Regions from separate parts of the Burkholderia sp. 3C genome, predicted to be linked through region 2. Evidence: riboswitches for the same ligand, from Rfam matches in the RefSeq annotation. Region 2 holds a riboswitch; the other holds the start of a gene.
What was found. Region 2 has a riboswitch for glycine ahead of ACYP33_RS16110 (D-amino acid dehydrogenase). Riboswitches for the same ligand answer to the same signal wherever they lie in the genome.

Region 1 (5,318 bases), on a different contig from region 2:
GCTTACCGCCGCGATGGCCCAACTCGTGCTGAGACACGCGTCGGCGACGCATCGGCCATCCGCCGGGGGCGCGATGCCCGGGGCAGTGCGCCGGGCGCGCGACTATATCGATGCCCATTTCGTGGATAACCCGTCGCTCGATGCCATCGCCCAGGTGGCGGGTATGAGCGCTTATCACCTGCTGCGCGAGTTCAAGAAGTCGGTCGGGGTCGCGCCTCATGCGTATCTGGTGCAGCGTCGTGTTGCATTGGCCAAACATCGCGTGCTCCGTGGCGTACCGTTGCGACAGGTCGCCATCGATGTCGGCTACTGCGATCAAGGGCACTTGAGTCGGGAGTTCAGTCGTTTTTTCGGCGTGCCGCCCGGTATCGCCCGGCAGTAAATCAGCAAGTTTGTCCAAATCCCCGGCCGGTGCGTGGCCGAAGCTGTGCTCACCATCCACCTTATCCGGGAGCACAGCATGATCGATTTACGAAGTGACACCTGCAGCCAGCCGACTCAGGCCATGCGTCAGGCCATCGCCAACGCGCCGGTCGGCGACGACGTGTATGGCGACGATCCGACCGTCAAGGCACTTGAGCGAGAAGTCGCGGAATTGCTGGGCAAGGAAGACGCGGTGTACATGGTGACCGGCACGATGACCAATCAGGTCGCGATCCGCACCCATACGGAACCGGGCGACGCGGTTCTCTTCGATCAGAATGCGCACGTCTATATTCTCGAAGGCGGCGCGCCGGCTGCGTTCTCCGGGGTACTCCCGCGCCTGCTGCCCGGTGTGCGCGGCGTCTTCACGCCGGACGACGTAGCGAATGCGCTCGGCGTGTCGCATCGATTTTTCCCCACCACGATTCCAGCCCCGATCAAGCTGCTCTGTGTGGAAAACACCCACAACATCGGTGGCGGCAAGGTGTGGCCGATCGAGCAGCTGCAGGCCGTTTGCGAGCTTGGCCGGCAGCGCGGCCTCGCACTGCACCTGGATGGCGCGAGGCTCTGGCATGCGACAGCCGCCACCGGGATTCCCGAGCGCGAATACGCACGCTATTTCGATTCGGTCAGCGTGTGCTTTTCGAAAGGGCTCGGCGCGCCCGTGGGTTCGGCGCTGGCTGGCTCTCGTGATTTCATCGCGCGCGCGCGTCGTTTCAAGCAGCAGATCGGTGGCGGGTTCCGCCAGGCCGGGATCGTCGCGGCCGGCGCGTTGCACGCACTGCGCCATCACCGTGAGCGGCTTCATGAGGATCACGAACATGCGCGCATGCTGGCCAACGGCATCGCGGGCCAACCCGGCATTTCCCTCGATGTGTCCACGGTCGAAACGAACATCGTGAGGTTCGGCATATCGTCGCTCCCGGCCGGTGAATTCGTCGAGCGGCTTTACGAAAAGGGGCTGCATGTCCTGCCGTCCGGTGCGGACGGCGTTCGCGCGATCCCTTACCTGAACATCACCCGCGATCAGGTGCAGGAGGCGATCGATATCATCTCGGCCGTCGCGCAGGCCAATGCGCATACGGCCGGCGGCAACGTCGCCCGCGACAACGTATCGTCACGCGCCGGATACTGACCCGGCGGTCGAGAGGCACGACTGAACGACTATTTGAATAGGAATACTTGAGATTGGGGGTGGAACCGACACGCGGTAATGGATTTCCCGTTGCCGAATTATGGCGCACGCCGTTCAGGGTAACTTGGCAATCGTTCTATTCGTGCATCACGGGAGAGACCGCTTGCTCGAGCGGCGCCGACGGAGCAACCGCCCCGGAAACTCTCAAGCAAAAAGATCGTGATGCAAGAACGCTCTGGAGAGTGGCGCCTCGCCCACCCACCGAAGGGGAGCCACCGCCGTGGCGCAATCCGGGCGGTGGCGAAACTCTCAGGTAAATGGACAGATGGGGCATCGGCGCCGGCGGCGGTTGTCGTCGGCGATGCTCAATTCGATCTGGACCATCACATGTCACGAATCGCCATCATCGGCGCCGGCATTACCGGCGTCACGATTCGAGCGGCACCGCTATCGCGTCGGTGATCGGCGCCGATTGATTGAACCGCACATGTCGTTGTTGAAGACATCCACGGCTAGGCATGTCTCCGATCTCTGGCTTGAATACTACTTTAATAGTAGTATTCAAGCCGCGGCGATGATGGCGCTCGAAGCCGTGCAGCGAGCGCCAAGCCGCATGTCACGCTGTCCGGTCAACCCGGCTGTGTACAGGACAACGATTCGATGGCGGAGATATGAGCAATCATCATGAAGGGCTTCGGGTTCTGATCCTCGGTGCTGGCGCGCTGGGCGGCTACTATGGCTCGCGTCTGATCCAGGCGGGCGCGAACGTGACGTTTCTCGTGCGCCCGAACCGCGCGGCCGCCTTGGTTCGCGACGGCCTGCGCGTGTCGAGCGCGCTGGGGGATTTCGGTGCGGCGGTCAATGCCGTGACCGCGGATGCGGTGGAGCCGGGCTACGACCTGGTCTTGCTGACCTGCAAGGCTTACGACCTCGACGACGCGCTGGATTCGCTGGCGCCCGCGCTCGCCGGCACGACCGGTGTGCTCGCATTGCTGAACGGCATGGCGGTGTACGACACGCTGGACCGTCGCGTCGGGCGGGAACGGGTGCTGGGCGGCGTGTCCTATATCGCCGCGTCGCTCGCAGAGGACGGCCATGTCGTGCACACCGGCAGTCAGGACAAACTGATTGTCGGTGCGCGCCATCCCCTGCAGCGCGATCTGGTACGCCGCTTCCACGCGGCGATCGCATCCACGCCGGGTTTGCGCGTGGCGTCGGAGCGGGTCGAAGCCGACCTGTGGCAGAAGTGGGTGATGTTGTGCTCGGGCGCCGCCGCGACCTGCCTGATGCGCGGGCGCTTGTGCGATATCTTGCGGACGGCGGATGGCAAGGGCGTGATCGAGGCGCTGCTCGACGAATCGCTTGCCGTGGCCGCGGCGGAGGGGTTCGGCCTCGGCGAGCAGGCGGTGAGCGGCGTTCGCGGTTTCCTGCTCGACCCGGATTCGACCTGGGCCGCGTCGATGATGCGCGACATCGCGCGGCGCGCGCCGCGCATCGAGTCCGACGCGATCGTGGGCGACATGATCGCCCGGGCGGCGCGCCATCGGATCGAGACACCGTATTTGCGAACCGCCTTTGCACATCTGCAAACTTATGCGCTTCAGGATACGAACTGAGGCGTGCAGTTATTCGGGCGTGTCGCGGTCGGCATTGTCGCCTCGTCGATACGCCCGGTGATTGAGCAGGGGCGGTAGCGCCGCATGACTTGCCGGTGATCAGGCCGTGTCGCGTGCGCTCCGAAGCAGCGCGATGGTCCTGTCGATATCCGCATCTTCGGTGCGCCACGACGATACGCTGAGGCGGAATGCAGGGCGTCCGTCCCACACCGCCGGCCCGAACCAGGCTTCGCCCGAGCTTTCAACGGCCTGCCGGATCGCAGCAGTCTGCGCATCGTTTTCTCCCCGAACCAATACCTGGTTGAGGACAACGCGATTCAGCACGTCGAAACCGGCATCGCGCAACCCGTGCGCCAATCTGGTCGCCTGGGCGCAATGACGTTCCACCATCGCGGCCACGCCTTGCTGGCCGAGCGTGCGCAGCGCGGCCCAAATCGTGATGCCGCGAGGGCGTCGGGAGAATTCGAGCGTGAGGTTCTTCTGGGCCAGGCGCGAGCCGGTGGCGTAGACGGCATCGCTGCTCAAGGTTTCCGCCAATGCGTCGGGATCGCGGCAGATCGCCATCGCGCAGTCGTAGGGCGTATTCAGCCACTTGTGCCCGTCCGTGGTCCAGCTGTCCGCGAGTTCCACACCGTCCGTATGGTGCCGCAACGCCTGCGATGCCCGCGCCCACAAGCCGAACGCGCCATCCACGTGTACCCATGAGCCTTGCGCCTTTGCCTTCGGAATGAGCGCTGCGAACGGATCGAATTCGCCGGTGTTCACCTCGCCGGCCTGCAGGCAAAGGATGGTGTTGGCGTCGAGTTCGGGCAGGCGCTCGGGATCGACGCGGCCGTGCGCGTCAGTGGCCGCCGGAATGACCTGCTCCGTGCCGAAGCCGAGCACCCGCAACGCCTTGAGCACCACCACGTGAATCCGCGCCGATACCACCACGCGGATTTGCGGCGCACCGTACAGCCCCTTCGTGTCGAGATCCCATCCGGCCCGCTTGAGCAAGGCGCGCCGCGCGGCCGCCAGGCAACTCAGCCCGCATGCCGTGGCCGACGTGCCGAAGCCGACGGCGCTGCCTCGCGGCAGATCGAGCGCCTCGAGCAGCCAATTGCCGGCCACTGCCTCGATGCACGCACTGACGGGCGATGCCATGGCCAGCGGCGCGCCCTGATCCCACGCCATCATCAGCCGCTCGGCCGCGGCCGCGCCCGGCAACGACGCTCCCACGACGAAACCGAAATAGCGCGGCCCGTTCGAGGCCACCGTGGCGGGCGAGCCGATGTCGTCGAGCAGCGCCAGCGTATCGTGCGCGGAGCGCCCTTGTTCGGGGAGCGGTTCGTCGAACGCGGCCAAGGCCGCGAGCGCCTCCGGCGTGGGAAAGACACGCCGGGTTTCGACCGACTCGAGATAGTGGGCCGCGCGCTGGTCGGCGTCGGCGAGCAGGGCAATTTCGCCGGCTTTCATGTCGGCGATGCTGCCCGGGGCCGGAAGGTGAGTGTTCATATTGTTCAGGAAAACGAAGCAGGATGGGAGGGCGCCGAACGCGCTGCGTCAGGCAACCGGGAGGAGCGGCAGCGCGGTATCGGTGTTCGAGTCGGATACCGCGGCGACCGTGGCGGCCTTGACCGCGGGGGCGCTGACCGCATCGAGTCGGGCGAGCTGCTCGGCGCTCAATGTCAGATTCGCCGCACCGAGGTTGCTGACGAGCTGCGGCAGCGAACGCGGCCCGATCAGCGGCAGCCCGCCGTGCGCGGCGACCCAGGCGATGGCGACCTGGTCCGGCGTGGCCTGCAGTTCGCGAGCCATGTCGAGCACCGTGTCGAGCACATCGGAGCGCTGTCGCGAATCTTCGGCCTGGAACACGGCGCCGCCGAATGCTTCGCGTCGACCCGCTTCGCCGTTCCGATATTTTCCGGTCAACATCCCGCCGCCGAGCGGCGACCAGGTGAGCGTCGCGAGGCCCAGGGCGCGGCAGGCCACGAACACGTCGGCCTCGGGCTCGCGATGCACGAGGCTGTATTCGAACTGCGCGGCGGCAATCGGCGTCGCGCGCGTGATCTCGGCGAGCGTGACGGCGCGGGCGAGGCGCCATGCCGGGAAGTTGGACAAGCCGGCATAGACGATCTTGCCCGCGCGCGCGAGGTCGTCGAGCC
Region 2 (5,318 bases):
TATCCCGGGATACGGCGCGAGATCGACCGGACGAAACAGGCGCATCGTCGTCAGCGAAAACACGTTCATGATGTCCGCCGCCGTAAACGTGTCGCCGGCGAGATAGGCGCTGTGCGCCAGCCGGTCGTCGATCAGGCGCAGCACCTTGTCGAGCCGCCCCCGGGTCGACGTCAGCACCGGATGATCGGCCGGCAATCCGCAGCGCTCCACGGTCATCGATCGAAGCATGACCGGCTGCAGGTTGCCGTTGGCAAAATGAAACCAGTAGAGATAGGACGCGAACGCCGGATGCGACGAATCGATTTGCAGCCGCCCGTGCCCGTATCGCGCGAGGATGAATTCGACGATCGCGGCCGATTCGGCCAGCCACGCGCCGTCGACCTCGACCAGCGGCGCGGCGCCGAGAGGATGCAGCGCTTTCAATTCAGGCGGCGACAGGCGTGTGACGGCGTCCCGTTGATACTTCTCCAGTTCGAAGGGAAGGTCCAGCTCTTCGCAGAGCCAGATGATCCGTTCGGATTGCGAATGACCCAGATGATGAATTTTCAGCATGACGTGTGTTCCTCGGTATGAAATGTAGCGAGCGAGACGGCGACGAGCTGCGGTGGCTAAACGCTGTCCGGCGTGCCGAGATGGCTGGCGGACAACGCCGAGCGCCCGCGGCGTTGTCCGCGAACGTCGGTGGGCAGATAGCCGAACCGCTCACGGAAGCGGGCGGAGAAGCGCGATGCGGAGGCATAACCGGTGGCCAGGGCGATCTCGAGTACAGGCACATCGGTGTTCTGAAGCAACGCCAGCGCATGCGACATGCGGACATCCTGCTGAAGCTGGCGAAACGATGTGTCTTCCGCCGCCAGCTTTCTGCGCAGTGTCGGCACGCTGGTTGCGATTTCGTCGGCGACGCGTTCCATCGACCACGCCATCGACAGATCCGCGGCAAGCAGCGTGCGAACCTGCTCGCCGAACGACGCCGGCGCCGACGCCAGGGACGAAAAATGAAAACCGCGTTCGGCAAGCCACAGCAGCACTTCCCGCAAACGGCTCGCCGCGATCGCCGGCGGCAGGCCTTCGGCCGGTTGCAAGCCATTGAAGGCGCGATAGAACGATGCGCGAAACGCGTCGCCCAAGCCGGCATGCACGGCCACGCGCGGGCTCGGCCGGCGCCTGACCGGCCCGGGCATCGCGAGCAGCGCCGCACTCCAACTGATCCAGAGCGCACGGTAGAGGCCGCTTCGGCCGGGCGTGTTGGAGATGTCGACGCGTTCACCGGCCTGCAGCGTGAACGCCGCCCCGGGGTTCGCGACGCCCTCGCCGCCACGCCAGCGAATCCGCTTGGTGCCCTCCTCGACGAGAATGAGCGTTGCCTGACCGACCACGATCCGACGCGAGGTCAGATCGGAGCGTTGCACGATATGCCCCGCCGCGCCCACCTCGGGCCTGGACAGTACGCTGCGTGAACCCGCTCCGAACCGGATTGCCTCGGCGAGGCGGTCGGCGGCCTCGCTCTCTGCCGACAGGTAGGCATTCACAGGACATCCGACAGCGAGCGCGTCGGCCACGGCACGGGCGATTCGAGCGTGGCAACGATCGGCTGCGGGCAGCGTGATGCGCGAGCGCAACGCGGCGCGGTGTCGAACGGTGAAGCGATCATGGCGGGTATCGTTGATGTCCAGGGAACGTGAGCCATTCTGTCATCAAATATCGGCACGATCGCGACGGTTTCGCTCAATCTCTGTGCGAATTCGCTCATCTCGTCGCAGCGAGGTTCGGACCGCATCCGGGCAGTCGGTCAATGCCGCGAATTCAACCCTCGCCGATCACCGACGTCACGGCCTCCGCCGTTGCCGCCGACAAGGTCCAGCCGAGATGCCCATGCCCGGTGTTGTAGAAGACGCCCGGGCGCTTGCCACGCCCCACTCGCGGCAGCATGCTCGGCAACATCGGCCGCAAGCCCGCCCACGGCACCACGCGAGACGTCGAGACGGCGGGAAAGTAGCGGCGCACCCAATCGACCAAAGGCTCGATCCGATCCGCGCGAATGTCCCGGTTCGCGCCATTGAATTCCGCCGTGCCGGCAACCCGGAAACGATCCGCGCCCAGACGGCTGGTCACGATCTTCGCGCGATCGTCGAGCAGGCTGACCCAGGGCGCGCCGTCGCGGCTCGGTGCATCGTCCAGTTGCACGGTGATCGAATACCCTTTGACCGGATAGACGTTCACGTGGTCGCCCACCATCGCGGCGAACTGCTTACTGCCGACCCCGGCGCAGATCACGACACGATCGAAAACCTCCTGTTGCCGCCCGGAGGCGATCGAGATCCGGCCGCCCTCGATCGACTCGATGCCGCCGACCGCCGTGTCGTAATGAAATTGCACGCCGCGACGCTCGCAGGCCGACGACAGCCCCCGGGTAAATTTGTGAATGTCGCCGGTTGAATCGGACTCCGTAAAGAATCCGCCGTGGAAACTGCCCTGAAGCGCCGGCTCGATCGCGCGCATCTCCTCCGGCGTCACCGCTCGACGGTCCAGCCCGCCTGCACGCAGCAAGGTGTTCACGCGCGTGGCCGCGTCGTGCTCCTTGCGCGTTGCATAGAAGTGCAAAATACCGCGCCGCTCGTGATCGAACTCGATGCCCTCGCGCTCCGCAATCTCGAACAGATGGGCACGGGCGGCGATCGCCAGCCGCACGGTCTCGATCGTGTTCGCTTCGTAGCGCGGGATCTTCCCGAGGAATTCGGCGATCCAGCCGTACTTGTGCGCACTCGGGCGCGGGTTCAGGAGCAGCGGCGCGTCGCGCGTGAACATCCAGCGCAACCCCTTCAATACCGTGGCGCGGCTGTTCCAGACTTCCGCATTGCTGGCCGAGAGCTGGCCGCCGTTGGCGAAGGAGGTTTCCATTGCGGCATAGCGGTGCCGTTCGAAGACGGTGACGCTGTGGCCGCGTTGCGAAAGCGCATAGGCGGTCGTGACGCCGGTAATGCCGGCGCCAATGATGGCGATTCGTGACATGTGATGGTCCAGACAGTGTTGAGCATTGCCGGCGATCCGTGCCGCCGGCGCATTTGCCCCATCTGTCCGTTTACCTGAGAGTTTCGCCACATCCCGCATGACATCGCGGTTGCGGCTCCCCTTCGGTGGGCGCGCAAGGCGCCGCTCTCCAGAGTGTTCCCGCATCACGGTCCTTTTGCCTGAGAGTTTCCGGGGCGGTTGCTCCGTCGGCGCCGCTTGACTTGAGCAAGCGGTCTCTCCCGTGATGCACGTGTAGAACGACCGCAAACTTACCATACGCAATGCGGAACGGCCAACGAAAACGCGATATCCCTTACCGCGCGCTCGTCCTCGACACCGATCTGCCGATACACGGCGTCGAAGCCTCCACGGCGGCCCCGCGACGCGTGCCCCGGTATGGATTTTCGCGCCCCCGCCAAGGCATCGACCGCCTCTTTCGCCCGCCATTCAACCGGTACGGGATTGACTCGACCACCGGTGCCCGCATCGCCGTCGCGCCGGCGTTTTCCGGTTTTAGTACTAGTCCTATGCGGTTCGAAACCGGTCAGATATCACCGATGGTCAGCACTTTGTAAAGTGAACTCATCGGTTAAAACCTACTGGAGCGAACCATGAAAACCTCACTGATCCAACGCGCAGTCACCACCACCTTCCTCGTCGGCGCCATGTTTGGCGGCGTGAACGCAGCCCATGCCGCTTCGACCAGCGACTACTTCGTGGCGAAGGGCTCGGCCACCGTCGACGATTCCGCCACGGCCAAGGGCGCGAACGCAGTGGCAGCCGGCGCGTCGGCCGCCGCGAATGGCGCCGACTCGGCCGCCCTCGGCCACGGCGCCATCGCCGCATCGGCAGGCGCCAGCGCGATCGGCGCGGGTGCCAGCGCCTCGGGCGCCGGGGCTGTCGCACTGGGCAACAACGCGGTGGCGGCCTCGGGCAGCGCCGGCAACATCGCCATCGGCCAGGGCTCGCTGTCGAACGGTGGCGGCGGAGCGATCGCGCTGGGCCTCAATGCCAACAGCGGCAGCTACGATTCGGTGGCGGTCGGCACCAATGCGAAGACGCTCGGACATAGCTCGGTATCGATTGGGGAAGACGCCCTGAGCGCCTCGTCCGATTCGGTGACGCTCGGTCACGCGGCCAGCACAGCCGGCAGCAGCTCGGTCGCCATTGGCGTGAAGGCAGCGGCCAACAGCTATAACTCCGTCGCGATCGGCAACGGCGCGCAGACCAACAGCTACAACTCGGTCGCACTCGGCAACAGCGCGCTGACCACCGGTTCGAGCTCGGTCGCCATTGGCGTGAAAGCAACGGCCAACAGCTACGACTCCGTCGCGCTCGGGGCGGCCGCCACCGCGAATTCGTCGCTGGCGGCGGCGATCGGCTACGGCGCAGCCGCGAATTCGCAAGCCGCCGTGGCCGTCGGCTACAAGGCGACCGCCAACAAGGTCGCGGACATCGCGATCGGCGATCAGGCGCTGGCCGACTCCACCGGTCTGGGCAATCCCGCGTCGGCACTCGGTTATCAAGCGCACGCAATCGGCTCGGGCACCGCGATCGGTGCACTCGCAAACGCCGCCACGGTCCAATCGACCGCGTTGGGCGCGAACAGCACGGTATCGGAACTCAACGGCACCGCGATCGGCTTCGGCGCGCAAGTGCAAGCCGGCGCCACCAACGCCGTCGCACTCGGCCAGGGCAGCGTCGCCAATCGCGCCAACACCGTCTCGGTGGGCGCGGCGGGAGCCGAACGCCAGATCACCAACGTCGCGGCCGGCACCGCCGACACCGACGCGGTGAACGTCGCGCAACTGAAGCAGGCCGGCCTGGTGGGCAGCGACGGCTCGACGCTCGACGCGCTCGTGTACGACGCCGGCTCGAACCGCGGCATGGTCACGCTCGGCGGGATCGGCGCGGCGCAGACGGTGGCGCTCACGAACGTCGCGGCAGGCCGCATCGCGGCGAACAGCACCGACGCCGTGAACGGCGGCCAACTGTTCGAGCTGACCTCGCGGGTCGATGCCCTGGCGAGCACGGGCTATGCCGGCAATACCGGCAATACCGGCCGGGATGCGGGTAACGGCGGCCCGGTCGACGGTGCCGGCCAGCGCATCACCAACGTCGCGGCCGGTGTGGCCGACACGGACGCGGCGAACGTCGGCCAGTTGAACTCGGCTGTCGACAACGGCGTGCAGCGCGCCAACGCCTACACGAACCAGCAGGTCGGCCAGTTGCGTTCGGACGTGGACGGCTACCGCAAGGACGCGGCCGCCGGCTCGGCCTCGGCGATGGCGATGGCGAATTTGCCGCAG

Region 1: linked by a shared signal. The riboswitch ahead of ACYP33_RS23590 (ketopantoate reductase family protein) and the one ahead of ACYP33_RS16110 (D-amino acid dehydrogenase) in region 2 are both predicted to bind glycine.

Annotation. Positions count from the first base shown of each region.
Region 1 covers NZ_BAAILN010000119.1:75,206-80,523, forward strand. Annotated here, with positions in the region: gene ACYP33_RS23580 (AraC family transcriptional regulator) at 1-382, shown strand, start outside; gene ACYP33_RS23585 (threonine aldolase family protein) at 461-1,558, shown strand; glycine riboswitch at 1,699-1,788, shown strand; glycine riboswitch at 1,793-1,884, shown strand; gene ACYP33_RS23590 (ketopantoate reductase family protein) at 2,230-3,174, shown strand; gene ACYP33_RS23595 (pyridoxal phosphate-dependent decarboxylase family protein) at 3,274-4,629, opposite strand; gene ACYP33_RS23600 (aldo/keto reductase) at 4,717-5,318, opposite strand, start outside.
Region 2 covers NZ_BAAILN010000091.1:75,144-80,461, forward strand. Annotated here, with positions in the region: gene ACYP33_RS16095 (glutathione S-transferase family protein) at 1-552, opposite strand, end outside; gene ACYP33_RS16100 (helix-turn-helix transcriptional regulator) at 609-1,529, opposite strand; gene ACYP33_RS16105 (hypothetical protein) at 1,526-1,750, opposite strand; gene ACYP33_RS16110 (D-amino acid dehydrogenase) at 1,804-3,009, opposite strand; glycine riboswitch at 3,071-3,162, opposite strand; glycine riboswitch at 3,167-3,261, opposite strand; gene ACYP33_RS16115 (YadA family autotransporter adhesin) at 3,621-5,318, shown strand, end outside.